2 linked regions of the Priestia megaterium genome follow. The main gene of each other region encodes a partner of the protein of the gene in region 2 in a complex. Links are inferred from orthologs where the notes say so. Each region holds a gene or a part of one and is shown on either strand. Other genes may lie near its edges.

What was found.
Region 1: the proteins of CEQ83_RS25040 (region 2) and CEQ83_RS21620 are in contact, whole or in part, in a crystal structure (PDB 3TUF), measured with the Bacillus subtilis proteins. The link is inferred for Priestia megaterium from one-to-one orthologs.

The regions. Positions count from the first base shown.
Region 1 is NZ_CP023317.1:4,226,904-4,234,716, forward strand. What follows is about bases 1,956-4,931. They hold CEQ83_RS21620 (SpoIIIAH-like family protein), read right to left. Parts: upstream 3,781-4,931; coding sequence 3,130-3,780; downstream 1,956-3,129. Other genes in these bases: accC (acetyl-CoA carboxylase biotin carboxylase subunit), read right to left, coding at 1,956-2,258; accB (acetyl-CoA carboxylase biotin carboxyl carrier protein), read right to left, coding at 2,271-2,777; spoIIIAG (stage III sporulation protein AG), read right to left, coding at 3,788-4,450; spoIIIAF (stage III sporulation protein AF), read right to left, coding at 4,447-4,931. Also shown: transcription antitermination factor NusB, read right to left, coding at 1-253; CEQ83_RS21605 (Asp23/Gls24 family envelope stress response protein), read right to left, coding at 475-876; more of accC, read right to left, coding at 906-1,955; more of spoIIIAF, read right to left, coding at 4,932-5,076; spoIIIAE (stage III sporulation protein AE), read right to left, coding at 5,073-6,257; spoIIIAD (stage III sporulation protein AD), read right to left, coding at 6,282-6,665; spoIIIAC (stage III sporulation protein AC), read right to left, coding at 6,686-6,892; stage III sporulation protein SpoIIIAB, read right to left, coding at 6,912-7,424; spoIIIAA (stage III sporulation protein AA), read right to left, coding at 7,431-7,813. UniProt on the Bacillus subtilis protein: Involved in forespore engulfment. Forms a channel with SpoIIIAH that is open on the forespore end and closed (or gated) on the mother cell end.
Region 2 is NZ_CP023317.1:4,873,835-4,881,538, forward strand. The notes cover bases 2,922-5,788. They hold CEQ83_RS25040 (stage II sporulation protein SpoIIQ), read right to left. Parts: upstream 4,837-5,788; coding sequence 4,006-4,836; downstream 2,922-4,005. Other genes in these bases: mreB (rod shape-determining protein), read right to left, coding at 2,922-3,280; spoIIID (sporulation transcriptional regulator SpoIIID), read right to left, coding at 3,467-3,730; spoIID (stage II sporulation protein D), read right to left, coding at 4,997-5,788. Also shown: 3-hydroxyacyl-ACP dehydratase FabZ, read right to left, coding at 1-411; CEQ83_RS25020 (flagellar hook-basal body protein), read right to left, coding at 495-1,316; CEQ83_RS25025 (flagellar hook-basal body protein), read right to left, coding at 1,340-2,164; more of mreB, read right to left, coding at 2,279-2,921; more of spoIID, read right to left, coding at 5,789-6,019; murA (UDP-N-acetylglucosamine 1-carboxyvinyltransferase), read right to left, coding at 6,181-7,485; CEQ83_RS25055 (YwmB family TATA-box binding protein), read right to left, coding at 7,517-7,704. UniProt on the Bacillus subtilis protein: Involved in forespore engulfment and required for anchoring membrane proteins on the forespore side of the septal membrane. Forms a channel with SpoIIIAH that is open on the forespore end and closed (or gated) on the mother cell end.

The sequences.
Region 1 (7,813 bases), 650 kb from region 2 along the record:
CGTATACGGCAATACGCAGGATTACGCGGTCTACAGTAGCTACGCGGTCTAACGTCCATTTTTCTAAATGATTGCGTAAAAGTTCATCAATTTCTTGCTGATGCTCAACTACACCTAGCACAAGACTTTCTAAAAATTGATCAGACTTTTCGTTTTGTACAACATTTCCGATTGCCTCCATTGGCTCGGTTTGCCCTAAATCATGCTGAAATAGTGCTTGTAATGCTTTTTGGCGTGCTGTATGTCTTTTCATTATTTTTGCTCCTTTATTTATCTTCTTCAACTAGTATACCTAGATAATAGCATAGTTTATGAAACGATACTTGATTGTTCTTATACGAAGTTTGTAGAACACGAAAAAGACCGTCTTTATGACGAGACAGTCTTTTTCACTTTACCATAGCTTGTGTTGAAAAGGAACAAGTAATCATACGTTATTCCATTTTAGCAACAGCCGTTAGGTAAACGTTTGTTTTATTCAACTTCTTCAATATCAGTTTTTTGCGTATCAAACTGAATCCCTACGATATGAATGTTTACTTCATCGAGATCAATAGCTGTCATATTTTTAAGGGCTTGACGAATGTTATCTTGTACTTGCTGCGCTACGTTTGGAATAGACACACCAAACTTCATCATACAAAACACGTCTACTTTTATCCCGTTTTCTGTTAAGTCCACTTTTACACCTTTACCGTGGTTTTTCTTTCCTAGTTTCTCCACAACGCCAGCTGCAAAATTTCCTCTCATTGCAGAAACGCCTTCTACTTCAGAAGCAGCAATACCCGCAATGACTTCAATAACCTCAGGAGCAATTTCTACTTTGCCAAGAGAATTTGGGTGTTCTTCCATTTCTAATACATGATTTTCATTCATGTACAGCACCTCCTATAGTTTATATTATACTAAGAATTCATTACGTCATATAGCTCAAGAAACTTCGTGTTGAATTCACCGCTAACAAATTTTTCATGATTTAATAGCTTTTGGTGAAAAGGAATAGTGGTCGCAACGCCATCGATAACAAATTCATCTAACGCGCGCTTCATTCGTTCAATAGCTTCCTCACGAGTTGGCGCATGAACAATCAATTTAGCCACCATTGAATCATAGTAAGGTGGGATTGCATAGCCCGGATATGCAGCAGAGTCTACGCGCACTCCGTAGCCACCTGGCGGCAAGTACATTTGAATCGTACCTGGTGATGGCATAAAGTTTTTCTCTGGGTTTTCTGCGTTGATTCGGCACTCAATTGCCCATCCGTTAAACGTCACTTCTTCTTGCGTAAACGGTAAAGTTTCACCATTTGCCACGTTGATTTGTTCTTTAATTAAGTCAACTCCTGTCACCATCTCTGTAACAGGATGTTCTACTTGGATACGCGTATTCATTTCCATGAAGTAAAATTTGTTTTCACGATAATCATAAATGAATTCCACGGTTCCGGCTCCTGTGTAATTAACGGCTTGAGCGGCTTTAACAGCAGCGTCGCCCATTAATTCACGCGTTTTTTCGTCCAACGCTGGAGAAGGCGTTTCTTCAATTAATTTTTGAAGACGGCGTTGAATCGAGCAATCACGCTCTCCTAAATGTACAGTATTTCCATGAGAATCAGCCAACACTTGGATCTCAACGTGACGGAAATCCTCAATGAACTTTTCAATGTACACACCAGGGTTACCGAAAGCTGTAGCAGCTTCTTGCTGCGTAATTGTAATACCTTTAATAAGCTCTTGTTCATTTTTCGCAACGCGGATTCCTTTTCCTCCGCCTCCTGCCGTTGCTTTAATAATAACAGGATAGCCAATATCATTAGCGATTGACATACCGTCTTCCACTGACTCTACAATTCCAGTGGAACCAGGAACAATTGGAACACCCGCTTCACGCATCGTTTCTCTCGCTACGTCTTTTGTTCCCATTTTGTTAATGGCTTCAGGACTTGGTCCTACAAATGTAACGTTACACTCTCTGCATAGCTCTGCAAAATCAGCGTTTTCAGCTAAAAAGCCGTATCCAGGGTGAATAGCGTCACAGCCCGTTAGCATCGCAACACTCATAATGTTTGTAAAGTTTAAATAGCTGTCTTTAGATGACGTTGGTCCAATACAATACGCTTCGTCTGCTAATTGTACATGCAAAGAATCGCGATCAGCTTGAGAATGAACAGCTACTGATTCTACACCTAACTCTTTACACGCTCGAATAATTCGAACCGCAATTTCTCCTCGATTCGCAATTAATAGCTTTTTAATCATATTTACCGCTCCTTATTCAGGCTTTACTAAGAAAAGAGGTTGACCGTATTCTACAAGTTGTCCATTTTCAACTAATACGTCAACGATTTCACCTTTAACTTCTGCTTCGATTTCATTAAATAATTTCATTGCTTCTACGATACATACAACCGAATCTTTTTGTACTTTATCTCCAGGCGTTACGTATACATCTGTTTCTGGCGATGATGACGCATAGAATGTCCCTACCATCGGAGATGTAATTTTATGTAAGCTTTCATCAACCGCTGGGGCCGCTTGTTCTTCTTTTGGCTGTGCAGACTGTGCTGCCGGGGCTGGCGCTGGAGCCGCTGCTGCCTGCGGTGCAGGTGCTGCTGCTTGTTCAGGTGCCGAAACCACTACTTGCTGCGCTTGTTTGGAAACAATTGCGTCTTTTTTCTTCATCTTGATTTTGGAGCCTTCGTGCTCATAGGTGAACTCCTCGATTGATGATTGATCAACTAGTTTAATGATCTCACGGATCTCTTGAATTTTTAACATATTGAACACTCCTACCTCATGAAAATAGAATTCTCTACAATGTTAATAATACGATAAATGGCTACAGCCATTCAATTCGTTTGGCAAACATTAAAAAGAAGTTCCACTTACTCTATAATAACTTTTTAGCGTTATTGTTTTATAAATGGAAACATAGCTTTACAGATGACAATACTTATGAAAACATTTGTCACCTAGTACTAATATAAGATTATGAAACCTATTATAACCGAAGTAAAAAAAGAAAGCCATGTTAAAATTTTTCCCGTCTCGCTTAGATTTTAGTCATTTCATAAAAAAAGAAGTGTAAACAACCCCAATTTGCGGCTGTTTTACACTTCTTTTATTCCCTTTATTTAGTTGGCTGAAACTCTACCGCTACTTCTTTTGGACCCATTTCTTTTTTGACTAGCTGAATGATTTGATTGGCTTTTGTTTTTGAGTGTTTTTCTGTCTTAACGGTAATTTGCACTTGTTTTCCATCTGCTCTTACTAGCGCGTCGCTGTATCCTTTTGCTTTAATTAATGTTTCCAGCGTTGCTTCTTTTTCCCCGAGCTTTGATAATTCATCGATTTTATCCATCGCTTTGCTTACTTCTGCAGGCGTTACATTTTTTGATGCCGCTACTTCCTGATACTCTTCTTTCAGCTGACTTCTTTCATCATTTAATTCCAAGCGGAGCGCCGTAAATAGCTCGTCGCTATCTGTGCTTGATACAACCGCTGATTCTTTTGCATTTTTAGCCGTTTCCTTTTTTACATCTTCTGCTGAGCCTTCGGTTTTTGAATCTTCTTTTGTTCCTGATTTCTCATCTGCCTGTTGTTTTGTATCTTCTGCAGGAGCCTTGTCATCAGCCTGTTTTTCGCTTTGTTTTTCATTGTCTACTAGCGCAACATTACTCTGAGGATTTTCTGGCGTTGTCATATAGTACACCGATAACACAACAACTAAACTTAACATTGTTAATAACCAAACCGTTTGCTTTTTTAATAACATATTCATTTCCCCCTCATCCTTTTTTCGCTAATACTGCTACTCTATGACTTGGTATATCGAGCGCTCTTGTCACGGCTTCAATAATAGATTTCTTTACCTCGATATTATCAGCTCCTTTAGCGACAACTAACACACCTCTGACTTTTGGCTTTTCGGTTTTGACTACAACAGGCTTTTCTTGTTCTCCACTTCTTACAATGACCAGCTGTTCATCTGTTGAGGAATCTTCAACTTTACGAGTCCCTCCTTCACGGTCCGTCTCGTTGGTCGTTTGCGATTTTGTCACGCTGTTTTTTTCATATATTTTGGATTCTGTTGCATCTAGGTTCACAATTACTTTTACCTTACTTACGCCTCTAACTTGATCTAAAATATCTTTCAATTCTTCCTCATACCGCTCTTCATAACCTGTCATCGTTGTTGTCTTTTTGGAGCTAAAAGCGGGAACATCCTGTGATACGGGTGGTGCGCTGGTTTCTTTGCTTGCACTCTTTAATAATCCGCCTGAATTCATAGATGTTGTGAGTGAGTTGCTAAATACCATAAAGATAACGCCTGCAGCTAGTAAAATACCTATATACATTAACTTTGAAGGTTTCTTCGTAGTTGATGACTGTTTAAGTGAAAAGAACCGCTGAAAAAATGATGGGTCACCTTTTTCTGGCTTTTGACTCATTTCGTGTCTCCCTCCTCCATATTCACAACAACTTGGCCTTGTTTTACATCCCATTTTGCTGCTAAATAGTTGGATAATTTCTTGGATTCTGTTGGTTTGTTTGTTTCGATCGGTGTGGAGGTATCAATAGAAATAACTTTCACAGCTGAAACAACCTCGGAATCACCCGATGCTTTTTTACTTACGGCAACTGAAATGGATTTAATATTATCAGCGGTAGGTTCGTCGTTCGGCTTTTTTGTTTCAATGTGAATTCGATCAATTGCTACACCATACTGATCCATCAACTCCTCTTTTACATCTGCCTCCATTTGGACAGCCATTTGTTCTAAAATATATGCACGTTGTGAAGCTTGTATTTCTTTTTTCTGATTTTCTATTGAATTTTCTACCTGTTGATCGGATCGAATAGATGATAAGCTAAGTGATTTCAGCATTTGATTAACATCCACTTTAAAAATTTGAAAAACGGGTGTAATAATAATCAGCATCAAAAGAAGTCCAACCACCAGCTTCGTATACTTTTGAAAACTAGAATTGGGCAACAGTAAATTAATAATGGTAGCTAATAAGATAAAAAGAACGATATTCGTAATCCACGTCGTTAAGGCCTGCAATTTCTTCACCTCACCATCATTGTGACGTTGCTCGCTGTAATGATGACCGTTAAACATAAGAAAAACATAAGCGAGACAACAGCAAGCGCCGCAAAAATATAGATGACGCTTTTGCTGATAATGCTCAAGCAGGAAATAACCGGTCCTCCTCCAATGGGTTGAAGAAGAGCTGCTGCTAGCTTATAGATAAAAGCGAGCGTTAACACTTTAATAGCCGGAAATGCGACGATTAACAGTAAGACTGCTACTCCAGCAATCCCTACTGAATTCTTTAATAGAAGCGAGGCACTGATGACTGTATCAGCCGCATCTGTGAACACACGCCCTACAACAGGTATAAAGTTCCCTGTGACGAACTTTGCCGTTCGAATCGTAATACCGTCAGCAACAGCTGATGTGGCACCTTGGACGGATAGCACACCTAAAAAAACAGTTAGGAATATTCCAAGCACGCCAATGCTTATATTTCTCAACAGCTGAGCAAGCTGTGTAACCTTATGCTCATCTGAAATCGTACTCACAATGCTAAGCAGTGCTGAAAGAAAAAGCAGCGGCATCACTACGTATTGAATAAGCAAACCGCTGGTGTTCATTAAAAACAAAATCATCGGATGAAAAAAGGCTGCCGATACAACTCCTCCTGATGATGCCATTAAGGCAAGCAGCAGCGGCACCAGAGCTAAAATGAATTTAGTCATGGTCTCGATCGCTCCTGTTGCATAAGAAATAGCAATTTGAAAACTATTAAGAGCAATGATGATCAAAACCATATATACAAGCGCATACGCTACTTTACTTACGGTTTGCTGATTAAACGCACTTTGGAGCGTTTGCAAAAACACGCTAAAAACCGTTAGCATAATGAGTGTACCGAGGAGCTTTCCATTCGCTAATACTTCGTGAAATAAAAACTTTACAAGACCTCCTAGCCATTCTTTAAGAGAGAACTCTTTTTCTCCTTTTAAAAAATCGACTAAACTTCCCTTCTGACTCTCGGGTAAAAAGCCGCCGTATTGGGTAATAATATCGTCCCAAAACTGTTTGACTTCATCGATACCGAGCTTATCAATTTGTTCATTGACAAGTTCTTGCTGCTTCGGGGGTTCGGAAGCTTGTACATTTTCTGGAAAGAAAAAAAAGAGGAACAAAAGAAGAGCGAGTATATTCACTTTAAACGTCCACCGCTTCATTTCGTCACCTCATATTAAGTAAAATTAATTGGGCAGCATTGAAATAATCGTTTCAATAATGACCGTCAAAATAGGAATTGCCATGGAGAGAATCAGCACTTTTCCACCTAATTCAATTTTAGAAGCAATGGCACCTTGTCCTGCATCTTTCGTAATTTGAGCACCAAATTCGGCGATATAGGCAATACCAATGATTTTCAAAATGGTTTCCACATAAATCATGTTAACGTGAGCATTGATCGACAGCCGCTCGACCATCTTAATAATCTCGTAGATTTGATCAATTAAAAAAAGAAAGATCACGGATCCCACGAATACGACAAGTAAAAAAGCAATAGGTGATTTATGTTCTTTTAAAATGAGTGCCAAAAATGTCGCTACTAATCCTAAGCCCACAATTTGAAGCATTTCAATGGCAAATCACCCCTCTACCCTTGAAATAAAAAAACCGATTTGATTTTTTGAAATAAGTCCTCCACAATCGAAGCAACCATAAATAAAATATAAATAAAACCGATGAGGGTAACCCAATTCGCGTAATCTTTTTTTCCCATCTGTTCGAGTACGGTGACTAAAAAAGCTACGACGATACCAATCCCAGCAATCTGAAAAATGGTGTTCATATCAATTCCCACATTCAATCCTCCTCCATCGCTACATCAATAGGATGACCAGTAGCAATCCAGATAGAAAGCCTAAACTTTTAACCATTTTTTCATAGCGATTCTGCTTATCAACTGCATCTTGTTCTTCGCGTTCGAGATGGTTCAGCGTCAGCAAAATATGCTTTTGCTGCGAATAACGATCATGCTGACCAAGCGTTTCACCAAATTGTTTTAAGATTTCCAGTTCTCCTGTTTTAAGTGCGGTTTGTTTCCAAAATTGGTCCAACGTCTTTTCCCAAGCTTCCTTGACACTTTCAGTACCTTCTTTTAATTTCATTGAAAACTCACTAAATAAAGAAGCTAAAGGGTTAGGAAGCTGTAGAGATAACAAATGAGCAACTTCTTGAAGAGGCCGGTTGCTATACATAATTTCCGCTTCTAACGACCGAAGAGCCGTTTTTAATTGCCTGAGCTGCCTAGGTCTTTCGCTAAGCTGCTTTGCAAACTCAAATCCTGTGTAAGTGGAAGCAAATAAGATAAAGATGGCACCAAACAGTTTCATACACCATCACCCTTTACTATTTTCAATAAGCGACTTTTCAGCGGTCAATTTCATGGAGTTATAATGCTCATCATAGATAGCCTGAAGTGTTCCAGGACCTCGGCTGTTCGATAGCACAACATACTTTTTAAATACGTGAAGTTTCATTAAAGCTTGCAAAGTGGGACGCTTCATTAAATCGTCAATGTCATACCCATGAACAGTCATAATGACACGAACACCAGCATTAACGGCTTCAAGTACGGCCTTACAATCTTCTTCACTTCCAACTTCATCCACGATCAGTACATCGGGACTCATGGAGCGAATCATCATCATCATGCCTTCAGCTTTCGGACAGCTATCTAATAAATCCATTCTAGATCCGAATGTATGCTGAGGAACCCCTT
Region 2 (7,704 bases):
AAACATAATATCTGTTTCGCAGACTAACTCTCCATCTACAGTTGCGATACCTTTTCCTTTGCCAATAGATCCACGCGCACGTACAATTTCAACCTCTAAACGCAGTTGATCACCAGGTCTTACTTGCTTTTTAAAACGGCAGTTGTCAATGCCTGCAAAAAATGCTAAACGTCCTTGATTTTCCTCTTTTTTTAGCATAGCTACTGCTCCTACCTGAGCCAAAGCTTCTACAATTAAAACCCCTGGCATCACAGGATAGTCAGGGAAATGCCCGTTAAAAAATTCTTCATTGGCAGATACGTTTTTTAAACCAACTGCTTTCTTTCCCTCTTCCACTTCTAAAATACGATCGACCAATAAAAATGGATATCGGTGTGGAATAATTTCTTTAATTTGTTCAATATCAAGCATAAATAAGTCTCCTTTCAAACCGCATGTAACATACGATACTATTATCAATATACAGAATGCTCAATTGAGAAGCAACTACTTGCTTAAGCTCTGATTCCATTCACCAAGCCCATCATTTGGTCTGCAATTGAAATAGAGCGGGAATTAAACTGATACGCACGTTGGGCAATGGACATATCAGTGAGTTCTTTGCTCAAATCTACATTTGACTGTTCCAATTTCCCTTGATCTACGCCTGCTGTTTCTCGAGCTTTTCCAGTCAGATCTGTAAACATATTCGGTTGGTTCATCCCAGCTGGAAAAGCAAATAGATTTTCTCCTTTAGCTTCTAGCTCCTGCGGCTTTTGGACATTTGTTAACCCAAGGGTAAACTGGTCAACGCCCGTATTCGTAGTAACCGTTATCGTTCCACTTCCATCAATCTGTATATCTTTAAATGCGTTACTGAAAATAATAGCTTGACCATTTTCCCCCAGCACATCCTGGCCAGAACCGTTTACTAATTTAACATTGTTGGGGCCTTCAGGCCTAAGGTGAAATGAACCATCTCGCGTATATTGTACAGGCTGTTCGGAATCGTTTACGGCAACTTGAAAATAAACGTTTGGATTTGATGCAGCTACATCTAATGGTTTGTCTGTACTTTCAAAAGCACCTTGCGTCATATTTAAGCGTGTTTGGTCTAGATAAGCTCCTGAACCTTGTCGAATTCCAGACGGTGTAAGCCGCTTTTCTGTTCCCTGGTCTACTTGATTATTTACTTGTTGATACAGCATATCGTTAAATGAAGCGTCTCTCGATTTATATCCTGTCGTATTTGTATTAGATAAATTGTGACTGATGACATCAAGCTGCTGCTGTAGCTGCCCCATTGTATTAGCCGCTGTTATCATTGTACGGTTCATTCTCTTCATCTCCCCTGTTGCTTTTAGCGCACACGTCCAATTTCATTTGCCGCTTTATCCATGCTTCTATCGTAAGCTTGCATTATTTTTTGATTTGCTTCAAAAGCTCTGTAAGCTGTTAGTAAATCCGTCATACTTTGAGCAGCATCTACATTGGAACGTTCAACAAATCCTTGCTTTAACTGATAAGAAATGCCTGGATTATTTCTTGCTGAAGGCAAGGACTGATTGTTCAACGTTTCATACAATCCATTCCCTGCCTTTTTAATCGTTTGTAAATCACTAGAATAAGCAATACCGATTTGTGCAATCTGCTGATTATTTTCCGTTACGTTACCCTGTGAATCAACTGTAAAGTTTTCACTTTTCAGTTGAATTGGCTGATTATTTGTATTTAATACATAAGCTCCCGTAGACGTAGTTAAAAACCCTTCTTGATCTAATGTAAAATTACTGTTTCTTGTATATTGAGGCGTATTATTAGGGCTTTGTACCACAAAAAATAGGCCGCCCTCTTTTGTAGGCATATTTTGCTCCATCAATGCAATATCAGTTGATTGAGACGTTTGCTGAAGATCACCTTGTGTAAAATTTGGAACTGTTTCTTGCATATACACACCCGTATTAATTGTACCTATGTCTTTTTTGTTCTGAACAGAGATGTTACGGTCAGTGGGTAAATCTTCAGATTCCATTCGCTGCAGTAACATATCAGGAAATGCCTTTAACGTACCTTGATCTGCTTTAAATCCTGGCGTATTAGCATTTGCTATGTTATTCGTTAATAAGTCAGTTTGACGCTGCTGAGACAGCATACCCGCTGCTGCCGTGTAAAACCCTTTAAACATACTTCATCCTCCTTACAAGTAAACGTTGTTCGTTATAGCCGGCTGACAGAGTATAATAAATAAAAGAAGAGACTCCTCTGTATGAAACGAGCCAATAGAGGAGTCTTCATTTATTTAAACAATATTGCGACGAGATAGTTTATCAATATTATCAAGCATAATACCTGTTCCAACAGCTACACAACCCATTGGATTTTCTGCAATTAGCACAGGCACCTTTAATTCTTCCGCTAACAGCTGATCCATACCGTGAAGCAATGCTCCACCGCCAGTTAAAATAACGCCTCTGTCTATAATATCGGCAGAAAGTTCGGGAGGTGTACGCTCTAATACACTTTTCGAAGCTTGTACAATGACGCTGACAGACTCTCTAAGTGCCTCCTCTACTTCCTCAGAATAAACAGTAACCGTACGAGGTAAGCCTGAAACCATGTCTCGCCCTCGAATGTCCAGCTCTTCATTACGAGCTTTAGGAAACACTGTGCCAATTTTCACTTTAATTTCTTCTGCTGTACGCTCTCCAATTAAGAGCTTATATTTTTGCTTAATGTACTGCAAAATTTCCGCATCAAAACGATCACCAGCCATCTTAATAGAAGCTGCTGTTACAATATCGCCCATTGAAAGGACAGCCACATCGGTTGTACCTCCACCAATATCTACGACCATGTTTCCGCTCGGCTGAAAGATATCCATTCCAGCGCCAATAGCCGCGACTTTTGGTTCTTCTTCCAAATAAATGGTTTTTCCACCGCTTTTTTCAGCAGCTTCGCGAATTGCTTTTTGTTCAACAGAGGTAATATTTGTTGGACAACAAATTAAAATACGAGGCTTGGATAAAAAACCTTTTACATTTAATTTATTAATAAAGTGTTTGAGCATAGACTCGGTAATTTCGAAGTCAGCGATAACGCCATCTTTTAATGGACGAATGGCAATAATATTACTGGGCGTTCTTCCTACCATACGTCTCGCTTCTTCCCCTACTGCTAGCACTCTATTTGTATTTTTATCAATCGCCACAACAGACGGTTCATTTAACACAATTCCTTTGCCTTTAACGTGAATTAAGACGTTAGCTGTACCTAAATCGATACCAATGTCTTTTGCTAACATACCTTAAATCCTCCTTCTATTTACATATCTTTGCATGATAACCATTCTTTTTTCCTAATTTACTATTTTATCACAATTTGTATATGTATGTTGTTATTAGCAAAAATATTTATTATATACCTATTTTATCCAAAAATTAAAATGCCCTATACTACCTCTATAAAAAAGGCAATATCGGGCATTCTTTTACTTTACAGTTTCTTCTTCTTTTTTGTACTTTAATTTTGTTGCTTCTCCTCCACGCAAATGCCGAATAGATTTATGGTAATCAAGAATTTCTTTTACTTCATTTGCTAACTCAGGATTTATTTCTGGTAGACGCTCTGTTAAATCTTTATGGACAGTACTTTTCGAAACGCCAAATTCTTTCGCAATTACACGAACTGTTTTCTTTGTTTCTACAATATACTTTCCAATCTTGATAGTTCTCTCTTTGATGTAATCGTGCACACTACTCGCCCTCCCCAAATTGGATATGAGAAGTATCCAAGGGAATGTATATATTATCCCTTTTCTAACATTCTCTTTATAGGTTTGTAACAGTTTATTAGCTTGTGTGCAGATATATGCTAGAAAAGTCAGTAAGGACAAGTGATTTCTTATATTTTTTTGAAAATTTAGTGTTTTTTATTTACTTTTTTAACATAATGCATCTCATTTTAGAAAAATTCATAAAAAAAGAAGCTCGGTTTTATCCAGCTTCTTTTCGTATTTATGGTCTTGCTTTATGCATTTGGTTTAGACGTATCTGTTGAAGGTTGTTTTGAATCTTTATCTTCTTTAGTCTTTTCATCAGATGATTTTTCGCTATCCTTTGATTCTTCAGAAGAAGAGTCGTCTTTTGGTTCTGTCACTTCAGTTGCTTTGACTTCTTTGATAGAACTAACCGATTTTCCAAAATAACTGCTTGGATTAATTGCTACACCATCTTTACGAACTTCAAAGTGCACATGTGTTTTTGCTTCTTGATTATATAAGCTTTTTCCAGCTTTTGCGATCGTTTGGCCTTGTTTAACAATATCTCCTACTTCTACATCAGCTTTCTCAAGAGATTGATACTGTGTTACTAAACCATCTTTGTGATCAATTTCTACTACATAACCTAGTAAAGGATCTTTTGTTGCTTTTGTTACTGTACCGCTAGCTGCTGCTACAACATCAAATGATTTATCTCCCTTAACAGCTAAATCAACACCTGTGTTTGGATGATACGTATTGTTGTAGAAAACTAGTGCTTCTTCTTGTTGTTTTTCAGATGCTTGATCGTCGTAGAAAGGCTTTTTCACGATAGCTGATGCTTCACTAGCAACTGGCATTTTTAAATTTTCAAGCGAAGCATTTACCTCTACAGCGTCGTCTCGATAAGCCGTACCGTCTTGGCTATAGCCGCTTTTGTCTTCTTTGCTAATATCATTTCCATTAGCTTGAAACCAAAGGACTGCTGTAAGAATAATTGCTGCACTCGCTAAATAGATAGCCGGGAACACCCAACGCTTTCTAACTAATTTTTGAACTTTCGATTTTGGAGAAGTACGTTTCTTTTCTTCCTCTCTCATATATCATCACCTCAGCAATCAGTCTGAACACAATTGAATGAATATATACACAGCGATAAAAAATTTTTTCGATTATTTTTCAACAGATGAATCTAAAATATACATTTTATTTAAAAAAAGTGAAAAACATAAAAAAGACCCTGCTATAAGGGTCGTTGAATTAGCGTTTAGCTGTCAATTGTGCAACAAACTGATCGTTAGGAGTAATCGCAACACCTGTATAATAATGAGTAACAATATCTTTATACGTTTTTCCTTCCAGTGCCATACCATTTGCTCCGTACTGACTCATCCCAATACCATGTCCATATCCTTTTGTATTGATGATAATTTCGTTCCCTTTTTTTGTCCAATGAAAGTCGGCTGACGATAAATCCAGTTTTTCCCGAACATCTTTTCCCGACAGTTCTTTACCGTTTATCTTTACGTAATCTACGCGCTGCCCCGGCGTTCTAGAGACGATTTCACCTACTGATCCACTGTTTGTTAATTTCACTCCAAGCCTCTGTTCAAAGCTAGCAACAGACATTACTTTCTGATTTGTAAATTCAGGAGACTTTTTATCCCATGGACTAGCTACACTTTTTAGATAAGGAATGGAATTCTTCCAATACGCTTCTGAATTTTCAGTGTAACCATTGCTGGTAGAAAAGAACGTAGCATTAATTGGCTTATTTTTATACGTAAGAATTTGACCTTGGGTGTCCTTCACTGCTTCTTGAATTTTTTTGATTTTCCAATCATAGTCTTTGTTCCATCGGCTTCTTAGCTCATCTTTATTTAAATATACTTGGTACTCTACGGTATCAGTCACATCCGCTCCTTGGGGAAGATGACTATTTCCATTCATCATAGTTTGCACAATATAGGTTCTGGCTGCCAAACTTTGAGCCTTAAGTGCTTCAAGTTCAAAAGTAGCAGGCATTTCAGCTGCTACTACCCCTACAAGATAGTCTTCGAGCGGCAGTTTTTCTACTTTTTTCGTTTCCGTACGATAAACACTGACATCAAGAGGAGACGCTGTCACTTTTTGTAGTTTTTCGGTTTTTGGGGTCTGTTTGACATTTTCATGTAGCTTTCCATCTGTCTTTTCAGTAAAAGGAACAACGAGAAGTGTTGGGATGAGTAACACAACGAAAAAAAAGATGACTCCTAGTACGACGATTGGCTTTGCTTGTTTCATGAACGCCTAGCCTCCATATCTATTATTTTGACAAGGAACACCTATATCCCTATATTCCATATGTATGGAGGTGGACAACCTTTTATGACAGCAAACCGGCCATAAGGGTCGTCCAACGACAAAAAAAGCATCTCGCTATGAGATGCTTTTTTATGACATATTTACTTGACGTCTGAAGCCTGTTGAGTTTGTTCTACCTGCTTTGTTTCGTCATTTACACGTTCAATATCAGCGCCTAAAGCGGCTAATTTATTGTGGAAATTTACATAACCACGATCAAGGTGTTTTAATTCCGTTACACGCGTATAACCGTCTGCTACAAGTCCTGCTAATGTTAACGCTGCTGCTGCACGAAGATCTGTTGCTGCTACTTCAGCGCCTTGTAGTTGAGAAGGTCCGTTAATAATAACAGAGCGTCCTTCAATTTTAATATCAGCGTTCATGCGGCGAAACTCTTCTACGTGCATAAAGCGGTTTTCAAAAACTGTTTCTGTAATCATACTTGTGCCTTCTGCTGCTAATAATAATGCCATCATTTGAGATTGCATATCCGTAGGGAACCCTGGATGAGGCATTGTTTTAATATCTACTGATTTTAGCTTTTCAGGTCCTACAACACGTAAGCCGTCGCCTTCTTCAGTAATTTCAACACCCATTTCTTCCATTTTAGCAACAAGTGAACTGATGTGCTCTGCTACTGCACCGCGTACAAGTACGTTTCCACCTGTAATAGCTGCTGCTACCATGAATGTTCCAGCTTCGATACGATCTGGAATAATTGCATGTTCTGCACCATATAATTTATTAACACCTTCAATACGGATCGTACCAGTTCCTGCACCGCGAACTTTAGCGCCCATTGCGTTTAAGAAGTTTGCTAAGTCGACAATTTCAGGTTCTTTTGCTACGTTTTCCATAATTGTAGTGCCTTCCGCTAATGCTGCTGCCATCATAATATTTTCTGTGGCACCTACACTTGGGAAGTCTAAATAAATTTTAGCACCTTTTAGTCTTCCTTCAACTTTTGCATCAATAAAACCATTTCCTACTTGAACTTTAGCACCCATTGCTTCAAATCCTTTAAGGTGCTGATCAATCGGTCTTGATCCAATCGCACATCCACCAGGTAAAGCTACACGAGCCTCACCCATACGCGCCAATAAAGGACCCATTACAAGTACTGAAGCGCGCATTTTTCTTACATATTCAAAAGGTGCATCTGTTTTTAACTCTCTTGATGCATCTACAACTACACGATTTGTTTCAAAATCTACTTCTGCATTCAGATGTCTTAAAACTTCGCCAATCGTAAATACATCGGAGAGAGCTGGTACATCATTTAGAATTGTTTTTCCTTCACTAGCTAATAAGGTTGCAGTGATAATAGGTAAAACGGCGTTTTTTGCTCCTTCAACTTTAACTGTACCGCTTAATCTATTTCCACCGCGGACGATGATTTTTTCCAAGGTATTCCCCTCCGCGTCCATTTTCTCTATATTAATATTCAGACGTAATGATAGGTGTGCCAACAACTATGGTTGTTTGACCGCCCATTCTTGTCTTGCGTAATGCAATTTGTAAGTTCATTTCCTGCTTTTTCGTTTGAAGAGCTTCTTTCCACAGTCCAGTATATGCTGAAACAGAGGTAAATGACTCTTCCACTAGAGATTCCACTGGTTTAGCAT